One region of the Chryseobacillus diguaensis genome, then DNA from elsewhere that is predicted to be linked to it. Evidence: riboswitches for the same ligand, from Rfam matches in the RefSeq annotation. Region 1 holds a riboswitch; each other region holds the start of a gene.
What was found. A riboswitch is a leader RNA that binds a small molecule or an ion and turns the genes downstream of it on or off. The one in region 1 is predicted to bind thiamine pyrophosphate.

Region 1 (5,869 bases):
ATGCGAAGCTTTGCCCCTTTGGATATGATTATCTTTTGTGTCGAAAAGAAAAAGAACATCTAAAATCGATAAGTGGATTAAAGAGGGTCGAGGTACTGGCAGTGGGGCAGATTATCAGCCTTGGCTTAAAATTTAAGATGTTTCCTCATTAGGTCGGTCAACAAGATTAAAAAGGTATTAAAAACCGGCAGACAACATGAGTTTTTATCGGATTTGAAACTACTTTTATTTGACTGAATTTTCTGATGTTATTTTGGATATTCGTGAACAATTTCCTTTATTACCACAATAAGAGACGATTATCATGGAGGTTTTTTGTCCTTTATTTCGGTTCTATACCGTTCTAGCAGCATGCTAGATCGGTGATTTGAAATGTTGCCTTCTCGCCTTATTGGTGGGCATGGAGCCCCCATAAGCCGATCAATTCATCAGCTTCGCTTGAAAAGCCCCTACAAGTTCTGCTGCGCTTCAGCCGCGACTGTAGGGGCTTTTTAGTGGAATTAGTCAGCATCGGGCCGGCTATTCTAATCCGGTGCTGATCCCTTGGGGGATCGCGTTCGAACGGGTCACAATACTAATAATTTAAATCTGGTAATTGAAGAAAGGACAGAACCTTATTTTTTTCGTTTAATTAGATAAAAACCAAACAATATGACGAAAATAACAGCTACCCAAATATACCAATTCTTACAAATGCCCCTTTTGCTAATGTGAATGCCGCTGGTCTACAGGGGCTTTCGTCGGCGTTTGGCAGCACCTTTCTACTGATTGCGGGCATCGCTGCAGCCGGTGCCTTATTGAGCATTGCTTTGCGCGAGCCAAGTACCCATATTTAAGTTCACGGAGGGACATGAGGCTCTTTTTCGAGTATACTGGAATTAAATGTGGGTTATATTGCAAATACTGGAGGTTTAAAACTTGTCCATCGAATCAGAACACGATCTCATCGCTCTGCAGAGGATCGGCCGTATCGTCGCAATGGCCCGTGAAGAGATGCTGTCCTCTGTCCGGGCGGGAGTTACAACGGCAGAGCTCGACCGTATCGGCAAAAGGGTGCTGGATGAGCATGGAGCTATCTCCGCGCCTGATATCACCTACGGTTTTCCGGGAACAACCTGTATCTCCGTGAATGAGGTGGCTGCGCATGGCATTCCAGGCCCTCGGGTACTGGAGGAAGGGGACGTCGTTAATATTGATGTGTCGGCGGAGCTGGGCGGATATTATGCTGACACCGGGGCAACGATAGTGGTAGGAACCCGTTCGCCGCACAAGGAAAAGCTGTGTCAGAGCTCGCTTCGCGCGCTGCATCAGGGGCTTCAGAAGGCCAGGGCGGGTGCGAAGATCAGCGGCATTGGACGGGCGATTCACAACGAAGCCCGCAAGGACGGCTTCACCGTGATCCGCAATTTGTCCGGGCACGGCATTGGCCGGGAACTGCATGAGATGCCGGACAGTATTCTGAATTACTATGATCCGCGAGACAGCAGGCTGCTCACGAACGGACTGGTGCTCGCGGTGGAAACCTTTGTATCGGACGGAGCGGAATTTGTAGAAGAGAGCGCTGACGGTTGGGGGATGCTGCTGCCGGACCATCACTACGCCGCACAGTTTGAGCACACGATTGTCATTACCAAAGATAAGCCGCTCATTTTAACAGTGGTGTAAGAAAGCCATTGACGTTCGCAACGTCTTTGGCTTATTTTAGTTTTTAAACAAAGGCGTATGAGGGATGAGGTCTTACACGAACAAGCAGGGAGATAAGATTGAAGTAAAAAGAGCATTTAGAAACTGCAATTCGAATAAAAAAAGAATTACAGAAAATGTCGCCAGCTGACTGTATAAAAATCTATGAACAAAGGTGGGCAGGAAACAAATCCAGCCCCTTTGTTCACTTTATTGGTCAACATCTTTTGTATGAAGCTGTCACTTAACTTTTTGAAAATCCTGGTTCATCTTGTACAGTTCGCAATTTATTCCATTTCTATCGTTAGTTCGGTATTCTGCTTTACCGCTATTTGTGGTAAGGTTCTTCGTCATTCATTAAAATAAGGTTTTTCATTATCACTCTTTTATCGATAAATACTCGATCCCTTTTTAACAAATTCATCTGCCTTTTGTTTCATTCCTTCTTCTATTGAGATTTCCTCGCTTGTTCCTTTTTCAGCAGCTGTTCCCCGAATATCATGTGAAATTCTCATTGAACAGAATTTAGGCCCGCACATTGAACAAAAATGAGCTGTTTTTGCACCTTCTGCAGGAAGCGTTTCATCATGAAACTCTCTTGCACGTTCTGGATCAAGTGATAAATTAAATTGATCGTTCCAGCGAAACTCGAAGCGTGCTTTAGATAAAGAATTATCTCTAACTTGAGCACCTGGGTGGCCCTTCGCTAAATCGGCTGCATGCGATGCAATTTTATAAGCAATGACCCCATCGCGGACATCATCTTTATTTGGTAAGCCTAAATGCTCCTTTGGTGTCACATAACAAAGCATAGCCGTTCCAAACCAACCGATCATTGCAGCCCCAATAGCAGAGGTGATATGGTCATACCCGGGTGCAATATCCGTTGTTAAAGGTCCTAATGTATAAAATGGCGCTTCTTTACAAATCTCCATTTGCTTATCAACATTTTCTTTAATCATATGCATCGGCACATGCCCAGGGCCTTCGATCATAACCTGCACATCATGCTTCCACGCAATGGAAGTCAATTCTCCTAACGTTTCAAGCTCAGCAAATTGGGCTTCATCATTTGCATCCGCTATTGAACCTGGCCGCAGTCCATCTCCAAGTGAAACAGAAATGTCATATTGATTCAGGATTTCACATATTTCTTCAAAGTGAGTAAATAAAAAATTTTCTTTATGGTGAGCCAAACACCATTGGGCCATAATAGAACCGCCACGGGATACTATCCCAGTCGTACGTTTGACCGTTAATGGAATATACCGTAATAAAACACCAGCATGAATTGTAAAATAATCTACTCCTTGTTCAGCCTGTTCAATTAAGGTATCACGATACACTTCCCACGTTAAATCTTCAGCAATTCCATTCACCTTTTCAAGTGCCTGATAGATAGGTACTGTGCCAACAGGTACTGGGGAGTTTCGAATGATCCATTCTCTTGTTGTGTGGATATTTTTCCCTGTTGAAAGATCCATTATTGTGTCTGTTCCCCACCGAGCAGCCCATGTCATCTTTTCAACCTCTTGCTCAATAGAAGAAGTTACAGCTGAATTACCAATATTCGCATTTATTTTAACGTGAAAATTACGTCCAATAATCATTGGTTCACTTTCCGGATGATTAATATTCGCGGGAATGATCGCTCTTCCCCTTGCTACCTCTTCACGAACAAACTCCGGATTCATCTTCTCACGAATAGCAATGAATTCCATTTCAGGTGTAATAATTCCTTTTTTAGCGTAATGCATTTGTGTGACATTACATCTTTTTTTGGCACGTAATGGTGCTTTATTTATATTTGGGAACCATTCAAGATTGGCACGTACATCTCCTTCAAGGAATCCATTATCTTCTGGTTTTATCTCTCTTCCTTGATACTCCTCAACATCATCGCGTTCTAAAATCCAATTTTTGCGCAAAGGCGGCAGTCCTTTTCGAATATCTACTTTGTAATCTTGGTCTGTGTAAGGGCCACTCGTATCATATACATGAAGGGGAGCATTTTCTTCCTCTCCAAATGAAGTTTTTGTTCTACTGAGCTCGATTTCTCTCATAGGGACCTTTATATCAGGTTTGGAACCCTCGACATAAATTTTTTTACTTCCTGTAAATTGGGATTTTAATTCAATGTTCATTTCAGTTGGCTTTTTTTGCATGTAACTTCCTCCCTAAAATTGATAGATAAACGATCCTAGGAGCTACAGCATAGTCATTACAAGTTACCATTAGCTGGGTAAACAAGTAAATGAAAGGCAACAAAAAAGGTTCTGTATACACAGAACCTGAATATCGCCAAAAAGTAGCAGCGTACAAAAGACATTTGACGCCTTCACACCTACTTCCCTACGCTGGTATAATCCAGATCAGGTTCAAAGGGTCAAAGAATTTAAGTGCATTCTTTTCTCAGCCCAAGCCATTGGACACCCCTAGTAGAGCAATTAAACAAAGATATTATGCTTTGTTGTTAAAAATAACATAGTTTTTAGTAATAAGAAAGCCTATTTAAAAATTCCTTTATTCATGAAAATTCACCAGCATAATGCGTGTAGAAAATGGGAGGTGCTTATTTCTTTTCCGCTAGACAATTTTTTTGCCTAAATCAAAAAAGAAGAATTGAAGAAATATCATTATGTTGTTTACTGGCTTTGGAAGAAAATTGAGGATGAAGAAACTAGGGAAATTAAGAAATTCGCCAAACCGTTTAATGGGAAATCAATAAACAGTGCACAGGCCTTACCAGCAAGCGCAATGACGAAATTTACAATCATAATCCAATTGAAAAAATGGAAAAAAACTAAAGTTTTTATTTATTAAAAGGCAGGCATCGAGCCTGCCAAAAAAGTTGCTAAAGCAGCCCTCAAGCATTTGCTTAAGCAAATGCTTTATAGAAAAAAGGCTCAACCGCAGATACGATTGAACCTTAATAAAAATTTTGTCGACGAATTGGTTAAGAAGACACCGTAATCTTCTGTGAACTGTTTGCAGGAATAGTAATTTGTACATCCATGCCTTGTTTGTCATCATTCATATCAATTTGTTGCAGCGACCCCGCTGTCGTTGTGTAAGTACCCTTTTTCATATAAAACGGTACGTGTAAAGTTATTGGACGGTTAAGGCGATTGGAAACAGTTGCGGTTTGGGTGGTAGCCGTTCCATCATTAGGAGAGCTGTACTCTGTCTCAAACGACATAACACCGTCGGTCGTATTTCCATTCTGATAAATAGGCTGCGAACGGTCAGGACTCTCGTATATATAGGAAGAATCAAGGCTGCCGTTGTTCATCTGGAAAGTCCGATATCCTATCCATGGTTTCCCGGTTAATTCAACTGCAGTCGTCGTAGCATATAAAATATTGTCCTGCTTGGTAATATTATCAACATGCGTATGTCCATGCAGGCCAACCTGCATATTATATTGCTTCATTAAATCGATAACCTGCTGGGCACCTTCACCATGCCACAATTGATCGTATTTCAGTCCGAGTTTCTCACCCAAAGCCAGATTTGCAGGTGTCTGAGGATCGTGCTGGAGGTCATATTCTTTCCAGTACTGCTGTACTTCGGGATCAGTGTCTGGCCACTTATCACGATCACGGAAGATCGGGTTATTGTGTGCCAGCAATCCTCGCAGCTGTCCTGCCTGTGCAGTTTGTGCATTATTCGCCAGATCTTCTTTCATCCACTGCAGCTGTTCGCTTCTCACTTGACCGCCCCACGTTGGAACAGATACTGTTCCGGTACCGCTGCGGTCAACTTTATCCCAGTCAAAGGTATTAAGCCCAACAAAATGAGCATATGGTCCATAATCAAATGAAAAATATTGCGGTCCAAAATAATTGTGCCAATATTTCAATCCATCTGTTAGGGTAGCGTCTTGTGCGTATCCATCATGGTTGCCTGGAACGATATAAACAGGTACATTCAGCTGCTTCAGCATCCGGTACACTTCTTCATATTCATATTGATACTCTTTCGGATTCATCTGTCCGAACATTAAATCTCCTGTAAGCACAACAAAATCTGGTTTTTGTAAATTAACTTCGCGAATTGTTTTTTGTAGATACAGCCATCGCTTATTCGGATCGGGATCCCAGAAACCAGCTTCCGTAGCATTTGCCGGATCATTTTCGTTACGCGGTGAACCTACATGAATATCAGTAAGGTCAAGAAAGGAAAA
Region 2 (5,869 bases), on a different contig from region 1:
TTCTTCCTCTGCTAAGTCTTTTCCATTGATCGTTAAGGCAGCGTCTGAGTCGCTAAGCTTTGAATGCAGTTCAAATTTGCTGACAAGCCATTCGACAACAGGTGTTGGAAGACATGTCATAAAAATTTTAACAGCACTGACAAGAATGATGGCAAGCACAACTAGCCATGTCATGTATCATCATCTCCGTTATGTTTTCAATAAGTAGTAGTTGGACATCCTTATTTTAACATAGAACGGAAAGCTGTTTTTTGTCCATTATGTGAAAGTTGATTATAGATTTCGGAAAGCACTCTTTGCATCTACTTTGTTTTTCGTGATCTTATTATCATACAGCCATTGAGAGACATTGTTCCAGGTTTCTTCTTCCTGGTAACCGAATGGCTTTCCTTTTTCCTCCATCAGAGGGAGCAGAATCTTTAAGCTTTTCGTTTCCACTTCTTTATCAAGCGGAGAGGATTCTTCCTCGTGATTCATTAATATCGAAAGGCCTTCTTCAGGATGTTTCTCCACATACTGCTGGCCTTTTGTCATGGCAGCCATGACCTTCTTGTAAACCTGCGGCTTTTCTTTTAATGACCTCTCGCTTGCCGCAAGAACGAGTTCATAATAATCCGGGACGCCATATTTTGTTGGATCAAGTGTGCGAACGGGATGATGTTCTTTATCCAAAAGCAGTTTTTCATGATTGATAAAGCCGCCCATCAAGGAATCGATCTTGTTCGTAACCATGGATGGGATCAGATTGAAGCCGATATCTGTCATCATTACCTTATCGGGATTGCCGCCGTCGGCTTTTACCATTGTACGAACTAAAGCTTCATCCAATGGACTGGAAGGATAACCAACTGATTTTCCTTCGAGATCCTTAGGTGAGTGAATGTTCCCGTTTTTCGGAACCATCAATTGATTCAGCGGATGGCGGACGATGGCAGCAAAGGATTGAACGGGAATGCCTTCACTTCTCGCCATAAGGATTTCAGGCTGATAGCTAAGGGCCATATCAATCTGATTGGACGCTGTCATTTTGAGGGGATCATTCGTATTTGCCGGCATTTTGAACTCGACATCAAGCCCCTGCTCCTTGAAGTAGCCTTTTTGTTCAGCTGTATAAAGAAAAGAGTGAACAGCATTCGGATACCAATCTAGCATCAGGGTAATCTTTTGCAGGTGATCGGAGCCTTTTCCGGAAGCACTTCCGTTTGGGCCTGAACTGCATCCTCCTAAAATAAGCACGAATATGCCAAATAGAATTAATAACGATTTTTTCATCTCAACTCTTCCTTCCAAAAATGTATTTAAACCGGCCACTCTTCTCCTTTGTAAACCATGTCCCAGAAGAGGAATTCAAGTTTTGAAGAGGTGAGGAATTGCTCTTCTAAGATAGCTAGATCCTTCTCGCTTTTCCTTTCAGTCAGCTTGTCCAGCAAATCAATCAGCCAGACAGCGAGGGAACCAAATTCTTCTGAAGCATACATGGTGACCCACTTACCGTAGAAAGGATGCTCGCTTGAGCCTGGGTACTCTGCTTTAAGCATTTTTCCGATTTCCCAGTAGCTCCACATGCATGGCAATAAAGCAGAAATCAATTCCTCCAGGGAGCCGCTCTGGGCTGCGCTCAGCATGTATCGCGTATAAGCAAGATTGAGCGGAGCGGGTTTGACTGCCTCCAGCTGTTCTTTTGTAATGCCGAACTGTTCTGCATATTGGCGGTGCAAATCCATTTCTTCATGCAGAGTATCATTCAGAATCTTTGCAAATGCGGCCATTGTTTCGATATCCTTTGCTTTTGCAGCACCGAGCGCAAACATCTTTGCGTAATCAATTAAAAAGACATAATCCTGCTTCATGTAGCGGATGAACGATTCCTTAGGAAGATCTCCTTTTCCGATTCCCGTTACAAACGGATGCTGATGGGTTTTTAGCCAAATGCCTTCTGCTTTTTGATAAAGCCTTCGTGAAAATGTCATTCGATCTCCTCCAATGGAAAGTTTTCCTGCACAAAAAACCCGCTCTTCTCCGGAGAAGTAAGCGGGTTCGTATAACAAGCCATAGGTAAACAATACAATCAAAAGGCTGGATAGTCGGCCGCTTTCCTCCGCTGGTATAATCCAGTTCAGGTTCAAAGGGTTTAGAACGATGGTTCAATCTCAGCCCATGACAAGGCACCCCTAGCAGAAATAAAATATTCGGTTATGTACTGATGGTAACCATTATTGGATAAATAGTAAAGGGGAAAAAGTGTAGGGCTATTTCCGAAAGGGTATGAAATAAGTCGATAAATACCTAGGAGGAAACCATGGCCAGAAAAGCGATTATTGGCATTACCGGATCTGCTAATGGGATTTAATTGAAACCAATCAACTCCGGTTATTTGTATTTGCGAATAAAGTCAAAAAAATTAGACACGATATATTTATGGAGATCTACAAAAAAAATCATATTTTGGGTAAAATTTTAAAATTTGTTATTATGATTATGGCAATTTCACTTATTTTATTTATAGTTTATTTTAATTTACAGCCTACAACAGTCCAAACAAATAAGAAACTTAATTTCCCGCATGTGATGCCTTCAAAACGGGTCGTTCTTATAATATTAGACTCTCTTATGGATAAGCCGCTTCAATCTGCTCTAAAGGAAGGAAAAGCACCTGCTTTACAATATTTAATCGATAATGGACGATATTACCCAAGAATGGTGAGCAGCTACCCCACGATGTCAATTACAATTGATAGTACACTCTTAACTGGAACGTATCCTGAAAAACATAAAGTGCCAGCACTTGTTTGGTATGATGAACACGAAAAACGTTTGATCAGTTATGGGAGTGACAAAAAAGAAATTTTGAAATTAGGAGTTAAACAAGTCTTATTTAAAGAGACCTTGTTTCATTTAAATGAACATCATTTGAGTGATCACGTAAAGACAATTCATGAAGAAATAAGTGATAGAGGATTACAATCTGCTTCAATCAATACACTGGTTTTTCGTGGAAACAAAACACAAATGCTCTATGTTCCAAAGTTATTACAGGTATTTCACTTTCTGAATAAAGATGCTTCTGTTAGAGGACCTTCCTATTTTTCCTATGGGATTTTATCTAAATTAAATCCAAATAATAAGTATACCCACTTCTGGCAGGCGTTCGGTTTTAATGATAAATATGCAGCAGAAGAATTGAAATATTTAATCGAACAAAATAGAGTCCCCTCCTTTTCATTGGTGTATTTTCTGGATAATGATAAAAAAGTTCATAAAAATGGAGTGAATGAAACGAAAGGAATTGAAGAGGCTGATAAACGGCTGCAGACCATCTTTAATACTTATGGTTCTTGGGAAAAAGCGTTAAAGGATAACGTTTGGATTGTAATGGGGGATAGCGGCCAAACTTCAATTGGCAGCGATAAGAAAAAGGCCTTAATTGATTTAAGAAGGGTGTTAAAAGAATATAGAATTCATAAAATTAGCGGGCCAATTCAGAAGAAAGATCAAATCGTACTGGGATTAAATGAGCGAATGTCTTTTATTTATCTTCTAGATGAATCGATCAAAGTAGAGTCTATTGTTAAACAACTTCAAAAAGAGAAACGCATTGATAATATTGCTTGGAAGGAAGGGGAGGCAGTTAAGGTTTTATCAGTTGACAAGAAAGGCGTGCTCTCTTATCAGCCAAATGGGAAATTTATTGATCAATACGGACAAAGCTGGAAAATAGAGGGGGATGTTTCTATTTTAGATATTAAGATGAAAAATGGTCACTCTATTATATATGGAAATTATCCAGATGCACTTGCACGCCTTTACAGTTCTTTCTATTCTCACCCAGGAAACTTCTTGGTAGTTAATGTAAAACCTGGATTTGAATTCATTGGGGAAGGAACTCCAATAAATGCAGGGGGAGCAAGCCATGGTTCATTGCATGAACAAGACACATACTTTCCCATGATTGTAACAGGAACGGAGCTTGAACCGGAACACTTAAGAATGGTTGATTTAAAAGATTGGATATTACATATTTTGGATAATTGAACGTTCTAACGGGCAGTGCTCGAATATAAAAAATAGAAGGGGCTATATGAGCTCCTTCTGAATTTTTTAAATATTTTTCATATAAAAATTTATTGAAGCTGGTTATTAGACGCTTGATTATTTTGTTGGGTGTTTTGCTGCATTTGCTGGCCTTGGCAACCCATTCCTGCAACAAGCGGGACAAACTGCTGCATGCTTTGTCCTATGCTTTTTTGGCCCTTAGTCATGCTATAAAAAGCAGCTGCACCGATACCTGCAGCTGCGATCAAAGGCAGCCATATTTGTTGTTTTTCCATGTTTTTCACCCCCTGGTGTTAACGATATAGCCTTTTTAATGTTTGTTTTTCTGCATCGAATTATGTTGGTTGAAACTTTCCAAATAAAATATAGTCTTTTTTAACAGAGAAGCTAGGGCAAAAAAGGGTTCTGAATTGCAAAAACATGCCACCAATAATATCCAAACCTTCAGTAAGAAATTGCAGTTTTTCAAAGTACTTAAAAGGATTGGATGAAGACAAAAAAATTTTCATATGTATAAATCACTAATAAAATTATGGGGTGGCATGATGAAAAATACTCATCAGTCTTCAGTAGGGCCCTTTCTAATGACAAGGTCTCTAAAACCTGAAAATCAGGAAACGCCAATTCAATTCTTGGAAAGAAGTATTGTACCTAATCATTTGTTCTACAAACGCAATCACTTTTCTTATCCAAACCTGCCGTCATCATTTTATTTGTTGCCAATAGGCGGATTTGTAAACGTACCAACCATTTTCTCATTACAAGAAGTTATTTCATTGCCATATAAAACTCTAAAAGTCATATTAGAATGTGCGGGGAACAAGCGAGAATTCTTTAATCCAAAAGTGTTTGGCGAACAATGGGAGAAAGGAGCAATTACAAGGAATATGGAGGGGAGTACCTTTAAGTACCCTGCTGCAAATGACTGGTATAAAACAAGGTGCTAAAGAAGTTGTATTTAAGGGTTATGATTACGGGAAAAGAACTGATTCTGACCAATTGGTGAGTTATACGAGAAGTTTACCGCTCGAAAAAGCACTTCATCCAGATACAATAATTGCTTATGAATATAATGAGAAACCAATCCCTTTTCAACATGGGTATCCTTTAAGATTAAACGTTCCTAAATGGTATGCTATGGCTTCTGTAAAATGGATCAAGGAGATAACAGTCATTGACCAGGAATATAATGGCCCCTTTCAAACAATTGATTATGTCTATTATCCATATAAAGAAACAGATGCTGAGAAATTTTCAGTAACGGTGATGAATGTTAATTCGACCATACAAAAACCATTAAACTTGTTGGATACAGGAATTCATTTAATAAAAGGAATTGCATGGACAGGTATAGGGACTATAACCAAAGTTGAAATAAGTTTAGATGAAGGCTATACTTGGAATTCATGTTCTTTAGAAGTACCTATATGAATGGGTTCAATGGCATTTTAATTGGGAGGTTTTTAGGAAAGGGGAATATACGATTATGGTGCGAGCTTCAAATTCCGAAGGTCATATTCAGCCCACCGAGGCATTTTGGAATAGAAAAGGATATGGTTATAATGCCATAGATTGTATTAAAGTAAAAGTGGAATAAATAAAATCACACTACCCCATTCATCTCCTTTCCATTTCGGAATTTTCTAAAAGGAGAAAAGGATTAGTTAAAATGAATATGGTGAAAGGCTTGCTTACATACGACGGAAAGCCATTTTATAATAGCGAAGGGCTAGGGCAGACTGGAATTAATATCCGATTAGGGAGGCGCCCGGAATTGACTATTCACAATCTCACGCTGCCGGCTGTTTTAAAAAAA
Region 3 (5,869 bases), on a different contig from region 1:
TGAGACACTTGCAGCACTTTTAAAGGATTATGATCTAACAGAACAAAAAGCAATTGATTTGCTTGTTGAAAACGGAGAGCTTGAGAAGGGCGAAAAAATTCAGGATGTTTATACCTTTATCAATGACTTAGATTCAGATCTATCTTATTATCTTGATAATGAATTAACACCGATCACAAGCAGCAATCTAAATGACTTGCTTGCTGGCTATGAGTTGACGAAAGCGGAATTCGATAAATTGATGACTGCACATAAAGATTCTATTAAAAACTATAAATATATAGAAGACTTGGATCAGACACTTGATTATTATACACAGCGTTCTGCAAAAATGCAGAAAGAAATGGAGAATGCCCTTGCTAGTCTCGGCATTACTCAAAAAGAAGCCGAAAGATTGTCTGAGTATATGAGCTCAGTGATCAAGAATGATCCTTCTGCTTCTGATAAGCTAAAAAGCCTTGGGGAAAGAATGATGCATTTTTCAAACTTTACGAGTGTTGATCAGCTTTCTGCTAAAGATATTGCAGAACTGCTTTCGATCTACAGCGAAGGTCTTGACCTGTTTAAACTTAAACCAAAGTTTTATTTAACGAAAAATGGAGAAAAGAATGAACTTTCTCTGCAATCATTAATGAATGTAAAAGATCTAAATGGAGCAAACCTTTTGGTTGAATTGTATAGCGATAAAGGCGAATTGCTGATGGATCTTGTGATTACACCAGAAATGGCCGGCTCAAAGATTGTTAAAGAAACCGGTAAAGGCCTTGAAAAAACGGCAGTGATTGCTAAAAAAGAAGAGAAAAAACCAGTATTATCTAAACCAGTTGCCAAAACAGTTAAAGGCGCAAAGCTTCCTAAAACAGCAGGAAACTATGCTGAAATGATGGGAGCAGGTATTCTTCTGCTTGCCGGCGCATTCCTGCTTGCAAGAAGAGTCAAAGCGAAATACCAATGAGAGCTAGAGCGGGTAAGCAAAAAATGAAGAAGAAGCCGATGCTTCTTCTTTTTGCCATCGCTGTACTGCTTGTTGGCGGAATCTATTTGACAACAACCAATGGATTTAAACTTGCCTATGGGTATTTTTTATTTAAAACAGAGAAGCCAATCTCAGCCACAGCAATAGAAAAACCGAAGCCTGCTCCATCCAAAAAACCAGAAAATGTACTATACAGCGTCCGGCCCAAAATGGGTGAAAACATGGGCGTCTTGCAGATTCCTAAGCTTAATGCTTCCCTTCCAATCTATCATGGAACAGATGAAGATGAGCTTGAAAGAGGAGTCGGGCATTATGCGGGCTCCGTACTTCCGGGTGAAAAGGATAATTCTGTTCTGGCAGGACACAGAGATACTGTGTTTAGAAGGCTGGGAGAGGTAGGCAAAAAGGATCTGCTGGTTGTGGAAACGAGTGCAGGCAAGTTCACTTACAAAATCCGAAAAGTAAGGATTGTCGATGCTGATGACCGGACAGTTATTGTTCCAAAGCCTCGAGCAACTCTCACAGTCTCTACATGCTACCCATTTCGTTTTGTGGGCTCTGCGCCAAAACGCTATGTGCTTGTAGCTGATTTAATAAAAAGCCAAATTAAAAAGTGAATCATAAGGATTCACTTTTTTCTGTTTAATAAGGTTGGCGCAGAGATCAAAACCATAATGATCACAATGCTGCTGACAATCCATGATGGAATCATGTAGGAGCTGTTATAGACGACCGAATATAGAAATACAGGCGTTCCTTTAGGAGTGCTTGAAGCGAAGAAAATAATTCCCGAAAGAACATGGGAAGCAAGCCTAAGTAAACTTCCTATAAAAGTTGCTGCTAAAACCGAAAGAATAACCGCTCCTTTTTGTCTGCTGCCAGAAGCACGAAGCACCCAACGGGAAAAAAGGCCGCTTGCGCCAAGAAGTGCGTATGCTAAAGGATAATCGAGCAAATATTGTGCCCAGTGGACAATCACCGCAAGGCCAAGGACTATCTGAAGAAGCCCTGTTAAGAACCCTGTAAGCAGTCCCCCTTTAAGTCCCCATCTAAAAGCCATAATAAAAATCGGAATCATAGCAAGTGAAAGGGATCCGCCTTGAGGAAGTCTCCCGAATATATTTGATACATAATCAAGCAGCAGGGCAATTGCTGCAAAAATAGCTGTTTCAACCAAAAAAACAAGCCGCTGATTCATTAAAACACCTCTTATAGACCGACCAAAAAGGAAATGAAAAAAGCAATGCGGGGAACTCTGTCGTTCGTTTCCACGCACTGCTTTAATGAGAGGTAAAATAAGTTCAGTGCCACATCCCTACAAAAGCGTTAACTAACAGGTTCAAAGGGTCAGAACTGCGTTCAATCTCAGCCGAATGGCTCCCCTTGTGGTCGATTCATTAAATTATGAATAAAGTAATAATACAATATAAAACAAATTTCGACAACCCTATTTGTAAAGGAAATTAATTCTTTCTTTACAAAATGCTGAATTGCTGATATGTTTTGATTGATCTTATATTTAATAAATTATTGGCTGCTTTCTTAGCTTCAAAGACCTAAATGGCAAAGAATTCTATGGAAAGAGCCAATATGAAAATTGAAAATGTCTCGGGGAGCTGAGTAAACTTGGCTGAGAGGACGATTTTTAGCGTCGACCCGTTAAACCTGATCTGGATAATGCCAGCGTAGGGAGCCAAGAGGAAGGATTCTTTCCTTTATACTTTAGACGAGCATAAGGCTGCCCTAGTGGCAGTCTTTTTTGTGTTTGCATTTTCATTTTTGCATTCTAAGCTTTTATCTGTTTATTGATCACATTTTAAGAGTATAGGGGGAAGTTACATGGCTTCAGTAAATTTGGCTTTTCAGGTGCTGCCAAAATCAGATGGCGGCAATACTTACGAAATTGTAGACAAAGCTATTGAGATCGTTCAGCAATCAGGTGTGAAATATGAGGTTGGCGCAATGGAAACAGTGATGGAGGGTGAGCTGGATGAATTGCTCGATATCGTTAAAAGAGCACAGGATGCTTGTATTAAAGCAGGGGCTTTTGAAGTCATGACACACATGAAGATCCACTATCGTCCTGTTGAAGGAGTGACGATTGATGAAAAGCTTAAAAAATACCGCGCTTAAACCTTCTGCCTCTATAGCGGATGTTTTGAAAAGATTAATTGAAACAGCACTTCCTGGTATCGCTATATTGCTTCTGCTTTTATTCTGGGAGCTTGCAGTGAGATTCAGCGGGATTGATAAATGGATCTTGCCAGCGCCAACAGAGGTAATAAAGGCGCTGTTCACAATGAGTTCAACACTGCCTTCTCATATTATTCAGACCGTATCAGAAGCCATTTTAGGGCTGGTTATCTCTATTGTTGCGGGGGTCTTATTCGGTACAATCATTGATCTTTCAGACTGGATCAGAAAAGCCATCTATCCTTTGCTGATCATTTCTCAGACCATTCCTATCATTGCTTTGGCACCGCTCTTTATTATCTGGTTTGGATTTGGGCTTTTACCCAAAGTATTGGTTGTTGCTCTCGTTTGCTTTTTTCCGATAGCTATTAATCTCGCAGATGGGTACCGCCTTGTGGACAGAGATATGCTTAAGCTTATGAAAACCTTCGGAGCAACAAAGCGGCAAACCTTCTTAAAAGTGAAGTTCCCATCTGCATTGCCATTCTTTTTTTCCGGATTGAAAATTGCTGGCACGTACAGTGTCATGGGAGCTGTTATTGGAGAATGGCTTGGTTCAGATAGAGGACTTGGTATAGTACTTACAAGATCGAGCCAATCTTTTCTGACTGAAAAAGTATTTGCAACAATCCTAATCATTGTCTTGTTAAGTCTGGCGGTATTTGCACTGATTGAAATCCTTGCCCGCATTTGTATGCCATGGCGATATGAGCAGCAGAAATTCGAAAAATAATATATGAGGAGAAACATGATGAAAAAAGGACTTTATTTAATGTTAAGTGCTCTAATTCTGTTACTATCAGCAGGATGCAGCGGGGCAGAGAAGACAGATCAAAAGCCGCTTAAGAAAGTGAAAATTATGCTCGATTGGTTTCCGAATACGAATCATACGGGTATCTATGTAGCGAAAGAAAAAGGCTATTATAAAAATGAAGGGCTTGATGTTGAAATTGCAGAACCGGGGGAAGGGGTCAGTGCAGATCAAGTAGTAGCCTCCGGTAAAGCAGATTTCGGGATCAGTTATCAGGAAAACATAACACAAGCAAGATCAAATGGTATACCGCTTGTTTCATTAGGAGCTATCATTCAGGAAAATACATCTGCTTTTGCTTCATTAAAAAAAGATCATATTCTGTCACCTAAAGATTTTGAAGGAAAACGTTACGGGGGATGGGGAGCTCCTACAGAAGAGGCCGTTCTAAAAGCTGTAATGCAGAAAAACAATGGTGATTTTTCAAAAGTGAAAAATGTTACCCTTGGTGCAACTGATTTCTTTAAGTCCATTGGAAGAGATGCTGATATTGAATGGATTTATTATGGCTGGGATGGAGTAGAGGCAGAAAGACAAGGAATCAAGCTGAATTATATTTATTTGAAAGATCTGGATCCTGCATTAAATTATTACACTCCGGTGATTTCAACGAGCGAAAAGGAAATCAAGCAGAATAAGGATACTGTATCGAAATTTATGAAAGCGACTTCCCTTGGATATGAAGATGCTATTAAAGACCCAAAAGGTGCTGCTGATATTTTAATTAAACAGGTACCGGACATTAACGCCGATTTAGTTAAAAAGAGCCAGGGATGGATAAGTAAGCAGTACCAGGGAAAAGCAGATCAATGGGGTTATCAGAAGGAAGAGGTTTGGAAGCGTTATGCTGATTGGATGTATGCGCGCAAATTAATTAATAAAAATATCATACCATCTGAAGCGTATACGAATGACTTTCTTCCAAAAAGGAATGAGTAAAAAATGCTGAAAGTTGAAGAGCTGTCAAAGACATTTCATAATCAGAAAGACCCTCTTTTAACACTTGATAATATTAGCTTAACGATTGAAAAAGGAGAGTTTATCAGTATTTTAGGCCCCAGCGGATGCGGAAAAAGCACGCTCCTTGATATTATTGCAGGCATTAAGAAGCCTTCTAAAGGCAGAGTGATGTATGGAGGAAGAGAAATAATCGGTGAAATTGGATATTCTGCCTACATGCCTCAATCAGATGTCTTGCTTCCCTGGAGAACTGTATTGGAAAATGCGGCACTCCCGCTTGAGATAAAAGGAGAGAGCAAGAAACAAGCCAAAAAGCAGGCTATTCCTCTTTTTAAAACATTTGGGCTTAAAGGATTTGAAAACCACTATCCGTTTATGCTCTCAGGCGGTATGAGGCAAAGAGCCAGTTTTTTAAGAACCTTGCTTAATAAAAAGGATCTGCTCTTATTAGATGAGCCCTTCGGAAAGCTTGATGCTATTACTAGACTTGAGCTTCAGCAGTGGCTTATGGATATTTGCTCATCTCTAAAGCTTACCGTTTTGTTTATTACGCATGATATTGATGAAGCGATCTTTCTATCTGACAGAGTATATATTATGTCAGCAAGACCCGGGAAAGTGATGAAGGAACTGACGGTTCCCTTTTCAAGGCCAAGAAGTGTGGAAATAACGGGTGAAGCGGAATTTGCTGAACTTAAGAGAGATATGATTAAGATTCTAAAATGAAAGACTTTCTTTGCAGCAGTCCTCCTTTTAAAAACCCGACTGAAGATGATAACCATGATCAGGCCGGTTCCTTCTATGAAGATGGGGAGCCGGCTTTTTTATCGTTTAGTGAATGTATTTTTCGGGGCACAAAGCATAGGACGAAAATACTTCCAGTCTAATTAGGGACGTGATTTAAGTTGCATTAGAGAATTTGTTCATGT

Region 2: it holds a riboswitch for thiamine pyrophosphate, as region 1 does, so the genes downstream of both, tenA (thiaminase II) here and thiC (phosphomethylpyrimidine synthase ThiC) in region 1, are expected to answer to the same signal.
Region 3: it holds a riboswitch for thiamine pyrophosphate, as region 1 does, so the genes downstream of both, thiT (energy-coupled thiamine transporter ThiT) here and thiC (phosphomethylpyrimidine synthase ThiC) in region 1, are expected to answer to the same signal.

The regions. Positions count from the first base shown of each region.
Region 1 is NZ_JBMKNV010000006.1:145,350-151,218, reverse strand. It holds partial or broken gene ACOT8F_RS11890 (TnsA endonuclease N-terminal domain-containing protein) at 38-289, shown strand; gene map (type I methionyl aminopeptidase) at 919-1,665, shown strand; gene thiC (phosphomethylpyrimidine synthase ThiC) at 2,070-3,848, opposite strand; TPP riboswitch at 4,016-4,130, opposite strand; gene ACOT8F_RS11875 (metallophosphoesterase family protein) at 4,640-5,869, opposite strand, start outside.
Region 2 is NZ_JBMKNV010000015.1:27,276-33,144, reverse strand. It holds gene ACOT8F_RS18070 (YfmQ family protein) at 1-174, opposite strand, end outside; gene ACOT8F_RS18065 (ABC transporter substrate-binding protein) at 274-1,272, opposite strand; gene tenA (thiaminase II) at 1,299-1,970, opposite strand; TPP riboswitch at 2,077-2,183, opposite strand; gene ACOT8F_RS18055 (alkaline phosphatase family protein) at 2,419-4,032, shown strand; gene ACOT8F_RS18050 (hypothetical protein) at 4,122-4,328, opposite strand; partial or broken gene ACOT8F_RS18045 (molybdopterin-dependent oxidoreductase) at 4,563-5,190, shown strand; gene ACOT8F_RS18040 (molybdopterin-binding protein) at 5,191-5,484, shown strand; gene ACOT8F_RS18035 (hypothetical protein) at 5,537-5,650, shown strand.
Region 3 is NZ_JBMKNV010000005.1:947-6,815, reverse strand. It holds gene ACOT8F_RS09465 (processed acidic surface protein) at 1-955, shown strand, start outside; gene ACOT8F_RS09460 (class D sortase) at 979-1,593, shown strand; gene thiT (energy-coupled thiamine transporter ThiT) at 1,605-2,174, opposite strand; TPP riboswitch at 2,272-2,370, opposite strand; TPP riboswitch at 2,576-2,684, shown strand; gene ACOT8F_RS09450 (thiamine-binding protein) at 2,816-3,109, shown strand; gene ACOT8F_RS09445 (ABC transporter permease) at 3,081-3,902, shown strand; gene ACOT8F_RS09440 (ABC transporter substrate-binding protein) at 3,921-4,919, shown strand; gene ACOT8F_RS09435 (ABC transporter ATP-binding protein) at 4,923-5,666, shown strand.